DNA from 2 places in the Bacillus sp. NMTD17 genome. Region 1 is predicted to be linked to the other one. Evidence: riboswitches for the same ligand, from Rfam matches in the RefSeq annotation. Region 1 holds a riboswitch; the other holds the start of a gene.
What was found. A riboswitch is a leader RNA that binds a small molecule or an ion and turns the genes downstream of it on or off. The one in region 1 is predicted to bind lysine.
Positions count from the first base shown of each region.

Region 1 (7,556 bases):
AAATGGTTCTTCAATATATGACGGCAATCTCACTTGATCATCTCCTTATTTGGAAACAAAACGCCTCTCCCGTATTGGAAGAGGCGTTTGTTTATATGTTGCATCCAGCCTCTTAAACACTCATCATGATTGGCAAAGAGGACTGAATGTGATGTTATTCTGCGTGATCGCTTCCGAAGAAGTTACGGAATGCTTGTAAAGTTGTATCTCGGTTAAGTGCTGCAATTGACGTTGTCAGCGGGATTCCTTTCGGACAAGCCTGCACACAGTTTTGGGAGTTCCCGCAGTTCGCAAGACCGCCGTCCCCCATAATTTCTTCTAGACGGTCAGACTTATTCATCGCACCTGTCGGATGTGCGTTAAATAAACGGACTTGTGAAAGCGGTGCAGGGCCCATAAAGGAAGACTTATCATTCACGTTTGGACAAGCTTCAAGGCAGACACCACATGTCATACATTTAGAAAGCTCATACGCCCATTGACGTTTTTTCTCAGGCATTCTTGGTCCAGGACCGAGATCATATGTGCCATCGATCGGTACCCATGCTTTCACCTTTTTCAAGGAATTGAACATCCGGCTTCTATCAACCTGCAAGTCTCTCACAACCGGGAATGTCTTCATCGGCTGAAGACGAATCGGCTGATCTAACTGATCGATGAGTGCTGTACATGACTGGCGCGGTGTTCCATTAATGACCATGGAACAAGCTCCGCACACCTCTTCAAGACAGTTCATATCCCAGTTAATCGCTGTTGTTTTTTCCCCTTGTTTATTGACCGGGTTCCGTCTTATTTCCATAAGGGCGGAAATGACGTTCATATTTGGGCGGTAAGGGATTTCGAATTCTTCATCATAAGGCTTTCCATCTGCTGTATCTTGACGTGTGATAATGAATTGAATCGTGTTTTTTTCACTCATCTTATTTCTCCACCTTTTTCTTCGAGTAATCTCGTTTACGAGGTGCAATTAACGATACATCGACGTCCTCATAGTGGAATGCAGGCTTTTGATTTTTCCCTTTGAACGTAGCCATCGTTGTTTTTAGGAATTCTTCATCGTTTCTCTCTGGGAAATCCGGTTTGTAGTGTGCGCCTCGGCTTTCATTCCGGTTGTATGCCCCGATCGTAATGACTCTTGCCAGCTGAAGCATGTTGTCAAGCTGACGTGTGAAGGCAGCGCCTTGGTTGCTCCATGAAGCTGTATCGTTGATGTTAATCTGCTTGTAGCGCTCCATTAATTCTTCGATCTTCTGATCTGTTTTTAAGAGTTTGTCATTGTAACGAACCACTGTGACGTTATCCGTCATCCATTCTCCAAGCTCTTTATGAAGCACGTATGCATTTTCTGTTCCGTCCATGCTGAGGATGTTGTCCCATTTCTCCTGCTCTTTCTTCACAGCGCTGTCAAATGTTGCAGAAGATAGGTCTTCCGCAGATTTTTCAAGGCCGCTAATGTACTTGACCGCATTTGGTCCAGCGACCATCCCGCCGTAAATCGCAGAAAGCAGTGAGTTTGCACCAAGTCTGTTTCCGCCGTGCATAGAGTAATCACATTCTCCGGCAGCGAATAGACCTTTGATATTCGTCATTTGATCATAATCAACCCATAATCCGCCCATTGAATAATGAACAGCAGGGAAAATTTTCATTGGAAGCTTACGCGGGTCATCACCCATGAACTTTTCATAGATTTCAATGATGCCGCCAAGTTTAATATCAAGTTCTTTTGGATCTTTATGAGAAAGATCGAGGTATACCATGTTCTCTCCGTTGATGCCAAGCTTTTGCTCGACACATACGTCGAAGATTTCACGCGTTGCGATATCACGCGGTACAAGGTTCCCGTATGCTGGGTATTTTTCTTCAAGGAAGTACCAAGGTTTCCCGTCTTTATATGTCCAAACACGTCCGCCTTCACCACGAGCCGATTCACTCATGAGACGAAGCTTGTCATCTCCAGGGATCGCTGTTGGGTGAATTTGAATGAATTCTCCATTTGCGTAATGAGCACCTTGCTGATAGACGATGGATGCAGCAGATCCAGTGTTGATCATCGAGTTCGTTGATTTACCGAACACAATTCCAGGACCACCAGTTGCCATGATCACTGCATCTGAACGGAAGGATTCAATTTCCATTGTCGTCAAGTTCTGCGCGACAATGCCTCGGCATACTTCCTCGTCATCTAACACAGCGCCAAGGAATTCCCAGCCTTCATATTTCGTGACAAGCCCTGCTACTTCATAGCGGCGAACCTGCTCATCTAGTGCATATAATAGCTGCTGACCTGTTGTAGCTCCAGCAAATGCTGTACGGTGGTGCTGTGTTCCCCCGAAGCGGCGGAAGTCCAGTAATCCCTCTGGTGTTCTGTTAAACATGACACCCATCCGATCAAGTAAGTGGATAATGGACGGCGCTGCTTCACACATTGCCTTTACTGGCGGCTGGTTGGCTAAGAAATCTCCGCCATACACCGTGTCATCAAAATGCTCATAAGGTGAATCCCCTTCACCTTTTGTATTGACCGCTCCGTTGATTCCGCCCTGTGCACAGACAGAATGCGAACGTTTCACAGGTACGATTGAAAATAGTTTAACAGCTGTTCCCGCTTCTGCTGCTTTGATAGTTGCCATGAGACCAGCTAAGCCGCCTCCGACAACGATGATGCTAGAATTACTCATTGTAGCCCCTCTCCCTCTTCTACTAATCTATTTCCTCTTAAACAAAAGCGAAAATTGCTCTTAGCCCTACATATGAAAGCGCTATAAATATACCTAATGTCACATATGTGGAGATTCTTTGTGAGCGTGGTGAAACAGTAATTCCCCAGCTGACAGCAAATGACCACAAGCCATTAGCAAAGTGGAAAATAGTAGATAAAACGCCGACAATATAGAAGCCTAGCATAAATGGAGAGCTTAAAATATTCGCCATCATGTCATAGTTCACTTCAGCTCCAAGCTGAGCTTGAATTCGTGTTTCCCATACGTGCCAAGTGACAAAAATTAATGTGATGATACCTGAAATCCTTTGCAGTCTGAACAACCAGTTTCTTAAGTAACTGAAGCGAGACGTGTTGTTTTGTGCCGTAAAGGCTATGTACACCCCATAAACAGCATGATAGATCAGTGGTAAGAAAATCACGAACAGCTCAAGTGCATATCTGAATGGAAGCTGTTCCATAAAGTGTGCAGCTTTGTTAAACGCCTCTGGTCCATTCGTCGCAAAGTGGTTAATCACTAAGTGCTGTACTAAAAATAGACCGACCGGAATGACGCCAAGCAAAGAATGCAATCTCCGATAAAAAAATTCTTTGTTCCCCGACATTACTTTACCCCCTAGTAAAAAGTGCAATTGCTGAAAATTGTCTTACCCCCGCTTCTTTCAATTGTAAGCACTTTATTCAAATTTATTGACAATTTCATTTTACTCCTATGTCAAAAAAGCGTCAAGAAACCGCGTACATAAATTAAAATTTTCCGAAATTTAAAAGTTTTAAATCAAAATTCGTTTTACTACAATAAGAATTTCTTAGACTTCAGGGAAAACTCTGTCATCATATGCTTACATAAGCTATAATAAATTGTTGAAAGAGGGGAGCCGTACAATGAATAAATTCGAATCTAACTTAGAACAGCTAAAAGAAATTGAAGTCAATGGATTTGCCTACGAGCTGATACGCGAAGTTCTGCTGCCTGATATTTTGGGTCAGGATCATTCATCTATGATGTATTTTGCGGGTAAACTGCTTGCTCGTAAATTTCCTCAAGAGTCATGGGAGAAGATCCCCGAATTTTTCCATGATGCCGGATGGGGAACGCTCACGATGGTCCATTCGAAAAAACAGGAAATTGAGTTTGAGCTCGAAGGTCCACTTGTATCAAATCGAATCACCTATCAAAAGGAGCCATGCTTTCAGATGGAAGCGGGTTTTATTGCTGAACAAATTCAGCTTCTCAACGAGCACGTGGCTGAATCTTATGAACAAGTGAAAAAGCGTGCTGATAAAGTCATTTTAACCGTTAAATGGGATTTAAGAGACCCTAGCTAACACTCTTTATGAAAGGCGCGGACTTCAGGTCACGCCTTTTTGTAGTCTTCTTCTATCATAGCATACTTAGTGAATGGGTTTACGCACGTTTTCCTTTCTGGTATGCGGCGCTTTCCATTAAAAAAGAGGTGCACTCTTTCATGAGATACACCTCCCTGCCTTTTTAAGAGTGAGCAGTTGCACTCACCTTTGATAAATCAAACGCATCATGCAGCGCTTCAACTGCTTTGACCATATCATCTCGTCCAACCACTGTTGAGACTTTGATTTCAGACGTACTGACCATTTTCACTTGTATGTCTTTTTCCGCTAACACAGCGAACATTTCAGCGGCTACTCCTGGATTTGAGACCATACCAGATCCAACGATAGATACTTTGGCTAATTTACTTTCTGTCTCGATCTGCTCGTAGCCAAGCGCTCCTTTATACTCTTCTAATACTTCAACTGTTTTGGACAAATCATCCGTTTTCACAGAGAAAGAGATGGACGTCTGATTGGTGCTTGTGACGGACTGAATGATGATATCGACATTGATATTTTGCTTCGCAAGCGTCGTAAAGATGGTCGACAATGTGGTGAGACCGCTTGAAAGACCGCACACCGTCACGCGTGTAATCTGATCCTCAAATGCAATGCCTCTGACGACTAAATTTTGTTCCATGGATGATTCCTCCTCAATTAACGTACCCGATTCATTTTCAATACTAGAACGGACTTCTAGTGGGACTTGATAATTTTTTGCAAATTCAACAGCTCTCGGATGCAAGACGCCAGCTCCTAAATTAGCCAGTTCGAGCATCTCATCGTATGAAATACCTGCAAGTTTCCGCGCGGATGGTACATAACGCGGATCTGTCGTAAACACTCCTGGTACATCTGTGTAAATATCACATTTATCAGCCTTTAATGCGGCAGCAAGTGCCACAGCCGTTGTATCTGATCCACCGCGTCCAAGTGTTGTGATATGTAAGTCATCTGCAATTCCTTGGAAGCCAGCTACAACAACGACTTTTCCCGCACTTAATTCCTCTTTTATTCTTGATTCATCAATATCCACGATTCTTGCGTTACCATGTACTTGCTCTGTTTTCATACCAGCCTGCCAGCCTGTAAAGGAAATGGCATCATAGCCTTTTGCTTGCAGCGCCATCGTTAATAAGGAAATGGTCACTTGCTCTCCAGTTGCGAGCAGCATATCCATTTCTCTTTTGCTTGGATGATCTGTGAGTTCTTTCGCTAGGTCTACTAGAACATCCGTAGATTTGCCCATTGCCGACACAACCACAACCACATCATGTCCGGCCTCGCGTTCAGCGATGACTCTCTCTGCGGCATTGCGAATTTTTTCTGTTGATCCAACGGACGTTCCGCCAAATTTTTGTACAATTAGTCCCATGTCTACCACCCTTTTTCAAAAGATCACGTGTGAGAGAAGAGGCAAGAAGCGGCTTTGGAGACTGTCTGCTCACTGCAAATAAAAAAGCAATGAGAGAACAGATCTCCCATTGCTTTAAAATCATCATTAAACGATGCAAACAATGAGATAGCCCTCCAAGAAATACATTCTTGACAGCCCTACATTTCTTCAATGTACAGCCAGCGAATAAAATGAGTGGATTTTATTCACTTCGGCGACGCTCCCCTTTCAGCCCTCTTCCTAGATCCCATCGATCTCTGAAGGCTTACTCTTGAAGTTCGCACCTCTATCTTCAACAAACAACACGTTCATTTATTAAATTTAGTCACAAGCTTAACAGACTTTTGGAAAAAGTACAATCTATTTTTTTAATGCTTCCCTTAAAAGTTCGGCCGTCTGTTTCGGGATGCCAGCCTCCTGAAAGTCTTGGATAGAGGCTTCTTTCATCTTTTTCACAGAGCCAAAATGTTTAAGAAGCTGTTTTTTACGCTTTTCTCCGATACCTGGCACATCGTCTAAAATAGATTGAAATGCATTTTTTCCTCGCAGCTGCCTGTGAAAGCTAATAGCGAACCGGTGCACTTCATCTTGAATGCGCTGCAATAAATAGAAGGCCTGGCTATTCCGCTCCAGCGCAACAATTTCCAGTGTATCTCCTATCATCAGATTCGAAGTCCGGTGCTTTTCATCTTTCACTAGACCTGCCACTGGGACAGACAGATTCAATTCATTTTCAAGCACATCTATCGCTGCATTGATCTGTCCCTTTCCTCCGTCAATTAAAATTAAATCTGGCAGCGGCAGCTCATCCTTTAACACGCGGGTATATCGCCTTCTAATGACTTCACGCATCGATGCATAATCATCTGGCCCTGTGACGGTTTTAATTTTGTATTTTCGGTATTCCTTTTTATACGGCTTCCCGTCCTGAAAGACGACCATGGCAGAAACCGGGTCTGCACCTTGAATATTCGAGTTATCAAATGCTTCAATCCGGTACGGCATATAAATATTTAGTGCATCCCCAAGCTGCTTCACCGCACCAATGGACCGCTCTTCATCACGCTCAATGAGCGAAAATTTTTCTTTTAAGGCGATTTTGGCATTTTGATGGGCAAGTAAAAGCAAATCCTTTTTCTTTCCTTTTTTCGGCTGATGAACGTTCGTCTCGAGCAATTGTTCAATCATCTCTTGATCTACGCTGTCTGGCACCAAAATTTCCTTCGGCAGAAAGTGATTGTTCTTTGCATAAAATTGCCCCATAAACGTGAGGAACTCTTCCTCAGGGTCTTGATACATAGGAAATAGGCTGACATCGCGTTCAATCAATTTCCCCTGCCTGATGAAGAAGACCTGGACACACATCCAGCCCTTGTCATAGGCATATGCAAAGACATCTCGATCTGATAAATCGCTCATCGTCATTTTCTGCTTTTCCATCGTTGAGTCGATGTAAGCGATTTGGTCTCTCAGTTCTTTTGCCCGTTCAAACTCTAATTGTTCGGCGGCTTCCTGCATCTTTTCGTTTAGTTCTTTTTTGATTTGCTGATGCCCTCCGTTTAGAAACCTTGTGATTTCGTCCACGAGCTGCTTATTCGTTTCTTGAGAAATGTCATATACGCACGGCGCGAGACATTGTCCAAGATGATAATATAGACAGACGCGATCAGGAAGGGTTGCACATTTTCTCAGTGGATATAAACGGTCGAGCAGCTTCTTCGTTTCTCTGGCTGCTTGTACGTTCGGGTATGGTCCGAAATATTTCCCTTTGTCCTTTTTCACATTGCGGGTGACGATCAGCTTAGGATGCCGTTCATTCGTAATTTTAATAAAAGGATACGTTTTGTCATCCTTAAGCATGACGTTGTATTTTGGGTCGTATTTTTTGATTAAATTTAGCTCTAAAATGAGTGCCTCGATATTAGAAGAGGTGACAATGTATTCAAAGTCCTCAATTTCACTGACAAGCCGCTGCGTTTTGGCGTCATGAGATCCCGTGAAATAAGAGCGCACTCTATTTTTTAAGACCTTTGCCTTTCCCACATAAATGACTGTATTTTGTCGATCTTTCATTAAGTAGCAGCC
Region 1 is NZ_PVRH01000005.1:111,059-118,614, reverse strand. Features, by position in the region: gene C6347_RS14825 (acyl-CoA thioesterase) at 1-33, opposite strand, end outside; gene sdhB (succinate dehydrogenase iron-sulfur subunit) at 155-919, opposite strand; gene sdhA (succinate dehydrogenase flavoprotein subunit) at 921-2,681, opposite strand; gene C6347_RS14810 (succinate dehydrogenase cytochrome b558 subunit) at 2,719-3,327, opposite strand; gene C6347_RS14805 (YslB family protein) at 3,608-4,051, shown strand; gene C6347_RS14800 (aspartate kinase) at 4,215-5,450, opposite strand; lysine riboswitch at 5,591-5,768, opposite strand; gene uvrC (excinuclease ABC subunit UvrC) at 5,832-7,556, opposite strand, start outside.

Region 2 (7,556 bases), on a different contig from region 1:
ACCTTGGCTTCCGTTAGATGTTCTGTCCCTTTTACAATCCCTACTGGATACATAATCGGGGAGTGCATGTCCGGATTTGCCTCAGCTGCAATCTTTACTTTTTTGGAAACGAGGGCGTCTGTTTTATACACAACACCTGCTTCTACATTTCCTGTTTCGACGTAGCTTAGGACTTGCCGCACATCCTTGCCGTAGACAGCATTCTTTTTCACTTGGTCCCATATGTTCAGTTGTGTGAAGATCTCTTTGCCATATGTACCAGCAGGAACCGATTCAGGTGTGCCAAGAGCAATCTTTCCTTTTACGTGCCGGACGTCTTGAAAGCTTTTAATAGAGGAAGAGCCATCTTTTGGCACAATAAGGACTAGCTCGTTTTGTATAGCGTCCTTGATATAATCTTGATCAATGTCTCCAGATTGAACAAGTTCATCGAATGGCTCCTCAGCTGCTGAGAAAAAAAGATCCGCTTTTGCTCCTTGAGCGATTTGCTGCTTCAATGCGCCGGATGACCCGAAGTTATTCGTTAATGTCACATTCGGATGTTGCTTGTGAAAGGAGGCTTCAATTTCCTTTAGTGCATCCTGAAGACTTGCCGCTGCTGAAATCACAAGCTCTGTTTTTTTATTCGAATTAGATGGCATCATCTCTGTTTGGCATCCACTCAGGAGCAAACATATGGAGATGAAGGCTAAGAATGTATACTTCATGTTCACACCTCTTATCATTCAATATCATGTGGTTCCCTTTATTATAAGCAAACTTATTTGAGCATTCATAGGCTTTCAGTAAAAAGAGAAAAGAAAAAGCCGCCAAATGGCGACTTTCAGCGTGAAGATAAAAGGGATCGTTTTATCCTGTTTACTTCTGATAAAAACGCAGCAAATTCCCATTGATCACTTTGTCTGATAAGGAAAGCTCTTTATTGGCTTTTTCGATATAAGGCTGACACACCTCATCCTGTTCAACAGGTTCTTTTGTTTTTTGATCATAGCAGGTGTTCTTTGTATAGAGATAATCATCTGTAATAAAGTTCCCGTTTCTCAGTACAGCGAAAGGCGTACGTTCATTTGAAAATAAATCATTGCCGAATTGAATGGCATCCTTCGTTTCAATCCCAAGTAAGTGAAGAAGTGTCGGCTTTACGTCCATTTGACCAGCTGTTTCAGAAATGGTCTGCGGTGCTTGATCCGTGACACCTGGAATGTAAATCAAAAAGGGTACCCGCTGCAGTTTGACCGCATCAAACGGCGTGATTTCCTCTTTATTGAGCAGCTGTGCCATTGCCTCATGATGTGCCTCTGAGATGCCATAGTGGTCACCCATGAGGACAAACATCGTATTGTTATACAATCCTTCTTCTTTCATACGGTCAAAAAACATTTTAACCGCTTCATCTTGATAGCGGACGGTCGTCACATAGCGGTTTAAAATGGTACTGGACGAATCATATTCATCAATAAACTGATCCTTCGGGTCAATTTCAAATGGAAAATGATTGGTCAGTGTAATGAATGTGCTGTAATAAGGCTGCTTCAACTTTTTTAAATGATCAATGGATTGATCAAAGAAGTCGATATCTTTTAAGCCCCAGCCAGTTGAATTCCGTTCATTGACATGATATGAATCGACATCATAAAAACGATCAATTCCAAGCGATTCATACATCACATCACGATTCCAAAACGTTTTATTATTCGCATGAAATTGGACGGATTGATAGTTTTCCTTTTTCAACTGCTTGTATAACGTGTCATATTCGTTGTCACTCGCTGTGAAAAAGACAGCGCCGCTGCTAGAAGGGTAGAGGGAATTAGCGACAATAAACTCTGAATCCGACGTCTTCCCCTGCTCTGTCTGCTGATAAAATTCATCAAAATAAAAACTCTTTTTAGCCAGTTGATTTAAAAAGGGAGTGATGGATTGTCCATTCACCTTTTGATTCATGACAAATTGCTGCGTCGATTCAAGTGAAATGAACACAACGTTCTTGCCTTTAGCAAGTCCAAAATACTCTTCGTTTGGTGCGCTGTAATCAGCCTTTGTGTAGTTTGCTACAGTAGAAAGCGTATCTTCATCTGCAAAGGCCTTTTGTCCAATGCGTGCCGTTTGGGCAGCACCGTCATACAGATGAAATTGGAAAAGCCCGAGGTTTCTGACAATGACTTCACGATCATAAGAGCTTGTCAGAAATCGAGGGTGATCCATCATAGCTGAGCTGACATGAAACAATAAGAAGCTGCAGCAGACCGCATAATACGTTTTGATCGTCTTGAATGACGCTTTTGGGGCTAATGGTTTGCGCTTGAGCAGCCATGCCAGTACCACAAAATCAATGAGCATCAGCACAAAGAGCGGGTGGAATAATTCCGTCATACTGCTGCCCATATCTCCCATGTTCTTCGCTTGGAATAACACGGGAATGGTAATGAAATCAATATAAAAACCATAAAAGATCGTATTCGAGATGAGAATCGCCGTTAGAATAAAATTTGCGGTCAATAAAAAAACCTTTTGGTTGGTTTCATTTAAAAAAAGAGCAATCCCAAACAAAGGGAGCAAAAAGCTAAGTGGATTGATCAAAAGCAGCCATTCATGAAACAGATTGGCCGTTCGTATGTGAAATCCGAATTGATAAATGATGTATGTTTTCATCCACATGAAAAGGATGGAATACACTAAAAACCAGTGATTTTTGAAAAACGCTTTCATTTATGTATCTCCTCACCATTCTGTATTCAGCTGCAAGGCAAAAACACTTATCTTAAACCTACTAAAAAAATGAGGAATGATCAATTCATATCCTGTCTTTTTCGCAAAACTCTTTTTTTATTCTGTTAGAACTGGATTGGGATGGATATGCCGCAGATGACGGCGATGTAATAGCAGGTGACGACGGTGAGAGCAGCTAGTACGACTTGTTCTCCTGTGCTGCCTGTTTTGACATAGAAGGGGAGACGCACTTTAATGGAAGCTGGAAATAAAAATTTAATGCCGTTCACTGTTCCAGCATCAAGGATAAGGTGGCTCGCCATTCCAACGAGTAAACCGGTACTTAAGCTGTCATTTGGAATGTATGTTGTCGCGAGAAAATAAATGATCAGCAGAAATAATAAACTGTGTGTAAACGTGCGATGACCGAACACGCTGCTGATTAGTGTCGAGAGCAACGGGAATTTTCTGCCGATTTTACTTTTTGTATGGCAAAGATCGGGGATCAGAGCACCTGCTGATCCAGCTGCAGCCATGATGACTGGGTCGAGTCCGTAGTAGTAGGCGACGGCCGTTGAGGCGGCGATTCCGCCCATAATGTGTGTTTTTCCTGTCATGATGCGTACTCCTGTTCTATCTTTTGTTCAAGTACTCACTATATCAAGGGTGAATTCATTCAGCAAGGCTTATTTCTAAAGAAAAAGAGGACAAAAGGGTTGGCTGATTGGAAAAACATTCTATAATAAGGGGGAAGTCATGTTGATACTAACGATAAGGATGCGATTCGGATGAGTAATGCAGACATTTTAAAAGAAATTGTTCTCGTACATTATGAAGTCAGCCGTAAATTAAACCGCAAGTTACTTGAGTTAGAAAAAGACATCACGCCACCGCAGATATATGCTCTTTCTATTTTGATACAAGGCAAAGTATCACATGCCGAAGAGCTGAAACAAAGACTCTCCTTAAACCCAGGTGCAGCCTCCATTGCACTCAATAAATTATGTGAGCAGGGCTATATTCAGAGAGAACGTGACAAAGACGACCCCACGCTAGTCCGGTTAGAAGCTACGGAAAAAGGGGTAGCGATTTATGAAAAGCATACACGTCTTTTCGGAAAGGTGATTCAGCATATGATGTCAGACTTCACAAAGGAAGACTTAAAGACCTTTTTGACGTATTTGCAAAAAATGAGACAGACCTTCCATGATGATTGAGCCTTTCCACCTTGTATAATGAGGCGCACTGTAGCACAAATTAAACAGGCAACCGCATTTTATGAAAAGGGAGGAAACAGCGATGTCATTTTTCCAAAAGGATAAAAAGGCGAAAAGCGAGCAAGACCACAAGCAGGTTGATCAGCTGTTAGAAGAAGCAAGCAAAGAGCTAGCAGGCGATCCGCTTCAGGAAGCTGTACAAAAGAAGAAAAACAACGATCAATAAGCAGGTAATAGGCAGAGAAATGATTCTCTGCCTTTTTTCTATGTTTTTCCCTTTGACAGATGTGAGAATGTTTGATAACCTTCGTGTAGTAAAAATGAATAGAAATCCTCACGCTATGTCTCAGTGAGGTAGAGGTTGCGCGGATGATGAGTCACTCATGGGAGAGATGGAATCGAAGATCATGAGAAAAAAGGCATCAGCGCCGAAGTGTAGAGAGAGCTCCAACTTTCTTTATGCTGGGTCTGCATTGAATAAATGCAGGACTGCCACGTCTTTGAAGCGTGGAGGGCTATCCGGAGATCAAGGTGTATGTTTTGAAAAGCATGGACTGTTGTTCAGGCTTTTTTTTATGTTCTGAGTATCTAAGATAAGGGTATGCTGTTAAGAAAGTGACCCATGATGAACATAAAGAATACAAGTCATTGCTTCACGAATATATCAATGAAGATACTGCCGGGTCTGGTCCGAAGTGAATATAACGGAGGTACGGAAATGGAACAGACAAAAAAATGGGGTTTTTGGTTATTGACGGCTTTTGTCGTCGGAAATATGGTAGGGTCAGGCATCTTTATGCTGCCAAGTACACTTGCCCAGCATGCCAGTCCTTTAGGTGTGACGATGGCATGGCTTGTTACAGGTGGCGGTGTGCTGATGATTGCACTTGTTTTTGGGCATTTGTCCATTCATAAGCCGCAGCTGACGGCTGGACCACAAAGTTATGCAAGAGCGCTTTTTAACGATCCGAAAAAAGGGAAAGCGGCCGGTTTTACAATGGTTTGGGGATATTGGGTGGCAAGCTGGATTAGTAATGTCGCAATTATTACGAGTCTTGCCGGTTATTTAACGACATTTTTCCCTATTCTCACCGTGAAGACGGAGATTTTCACCTTTGGAAAAGAAGCGATCACACTTGGTCAGCTGACAACGTTTATTGTATGTACCATTCTTCTTTGGGGCACACATACGATCTTAATTACAAGCTTAAGTGCTGCAAGTAAATTAAACTTTATTACGACCTTTTCAAAGGTACTTGGATTCGTCCTTTTTATTGTTGCGGGATTATTTGCATTCCAAACGGCATTATTTGAACATTATTACTTCCCAGTTGCAGCAGAAGGCGAAGGAGTGCTCGGACTTGGAGGCCAAATTCATCATGCGGCCATTTCCACACTATGGGCATTTATTGGCATCGAATCAGCTGTGATTTTATCAGGGAGAGCATCCTCGCAGCGCGATGTGAAACGTGCAACGATTACAGGTCTTTTAATCGCACTTTCCATCTACATGATTATTACATTGATTACAATGGGCGTCCTGCCGCATGATCAGTTGCAAGGCTCAGATAAACCATTCGTTGACGTGCTTCAGCTCATTATTGGACCGGCTGGCGGAATAGTCATGGCACTGCTTGCGATCATTTGTTTATTTGGCTCGATGCTTGGCTGGATCTTACTTGGTTCAGAAGTACCGTATCAAGCAGCAAAGGCTGGCGATTTCCCAGCAGTATTTGCAAAAACAAACAAAAAAGGCAGTCCTGTTTTTGCTTTGACGGTTACAAATATCATGTCACAACTGTTTATTTTCTCCGTGATGTCCCGTACGATTAATGAAGCTTTTACCTTTTTAACGACATCAGCGACACTTGCGTATCTCATTCCGTATATTGTGTCTTCGATCTATAGCTTTAAGGTCATCATGCAAGGTGACACGTATGATCTTCAAAAAGGGAAGCGAACAAGAGACGGAATCATTGCGCTTGTTGCGATGGGGTATTCCGCTTGGGTCATTATTTCAGGCACAGCTGATTTGAAAACATTTGGACTTGGGATCGGTCTGTTCTTAGTAGGTATTTTGCTTTATCCATTCATGTCAAAAGGATTCGCCAAAGGAACAGAATAAGGTTAACGTTTCTCCAGAAATGGAGAAACGTTTTTTTTATGATGCGGATGTTAATCGGTCCACAATAAACTCAAGCTGTCCTTCTAGTGACACTGGGTCATTAAAGAAGTACCCGACAGGATCGATTTCAAATACGTGTTTATTTTGTACAGCAGGCAGTGATGTCCAAATGCTGCTTTCATACACTTGGTCTCCTTTACTTTTTGAACCACTCCATGGACTAGTGAAAATATAGTCGCCTGCGTATTCTGGCAGCTTTTCAAGGGAAATATTTGCATAGCCGACACCGCTGTCGATAGCGTCTTTTTTAACTGCCTTTGGCGCACGTAATTTCAGCTCGTCATAAATGATTTCGCCTCCGCGCGCAAAGGTGTTTCCAAAGATATAAATACCTTTATCAAAAGGCGACACGATTGAAACGGTTTTGCTGCCGACCGCTTTTGTTACTTTAGGCTTTACCTCAGCTATTTTTGTATCCCATTTTGTGATCCATTCTGCTGCTTTTTTCGGTGTACCTGTCATTTTACCGAATTCTTTTAGCTGATCTTTAAAGGAATATTGATTGTATTTAATTGCAACGGTTGGAGCAATTTTTTTGTATTGATCAAATTTCTCGTCTTCTCCCCAAGCGATAATCATATCTGGCTTCAAAGCCGCTACCTTTTCGACAGAAGGGGTTGGTCCAAGGTTTTTGACACCATCCGTTTTTCCCTTATAGAAAGGGTTTTTAAAGATGGGTGCAGTTGCAGCAATTGGCGTCTTGCCAAGTGTCACGAGGTCTCCATAGTAGCTTTCCGCCAGAAGCACAATTCGTTTCGGATCTTTAGGGAGTTTGACCTCACCTTTGACATCCTGATAGGTGATTGTGTCATTCTGGTTGGCGCCAGATTTTTTATTTGAAGTGCTGCCGCAAGCAGCTGTAAAAAGCATAAGAACGGCTAAGAAAATCAAAAGAAATCCCGATCGTTTTTTCACAAAGATTCTCTCCTATTCACTTTCTTTTGATAATGATTCTCAATTTCAATTATATCGTAACATGATGGGATGAAAAATGCATCGGCTATTTTAGGACCTAAAGAAAAATGGTAAGTTTCTCCCGGTTTTTTGATGAAAATAAAGAAAATGTTCAGAACAATGATTTCAAAAAGAAAAGAAAATGATATACTAGACTTCGAGATTGATAATCATTATCACTAATGAGGAATAGATATGAACGGAAAGGAAGAGACTGGTTTTGGGCTCACAATCGAATAAACAGCTGCCAGCCAAGGACGATGCAATGGATATTGTCACGAAACCCTTTGGAACAGCAGCTGTTGTCATCATAGGAATTATCGCTTTAGCATTTGGTCTTTTTTTATCGGTATCATTAGGAGCAGCAAATATTCATCTTCACACGGTATGGGAAGCCATTTTTCAATTTGATCCACAACAAACTTCACATCAAATCATTCGGGAATTGAGGCTGCCGCGTACAGTTGGGGCTGCACTCGTCGGTGCCTTTT
Region 2 is NZ_PVRH01000001.1:746,552-754,107, forward strand. Features, by position in the region: gene modA (molybdate ABC transporter substrate-binding protein) at 1-707, opposite strand, end outside; gene C6347_RS03800 (LTA synthase family protein) at 859-2,709, opposite strand; gene C6347_RS03805 (metal-dependent hydrolase) at 2,835-3,326, opposite strand; gene C6347_RS03810 (MarR family winged helix-turn-helix transcriptional regulator) at 3,498-3,926, shown strand; gene sspJ (small acid-soluble spore protein SspJ) at 4,009-4,152, shown strand; lysine riboswitch at 4,274-4,452, shown strand; gene C6347_RS03825 (amino acid permease) at 4,645-6,051, shown strand; gene C6347_RS03830 (iron-hydroxamate ABC transporter substrate-binding protein) at 6,088-7,026, opposite strand; gene C6347_RS03835 (FecCD family ABC transporter permease) at 7,286-7,556, shown strand, end outside.
Region 2: it holds a riboswitch for lysine, as region 1 does, so the genes downstream of both, C6347_RS03825 (amino acid permease) here and C6347_RS14800 (aspartate kinase) in region 1, are expected to answer to the same signal.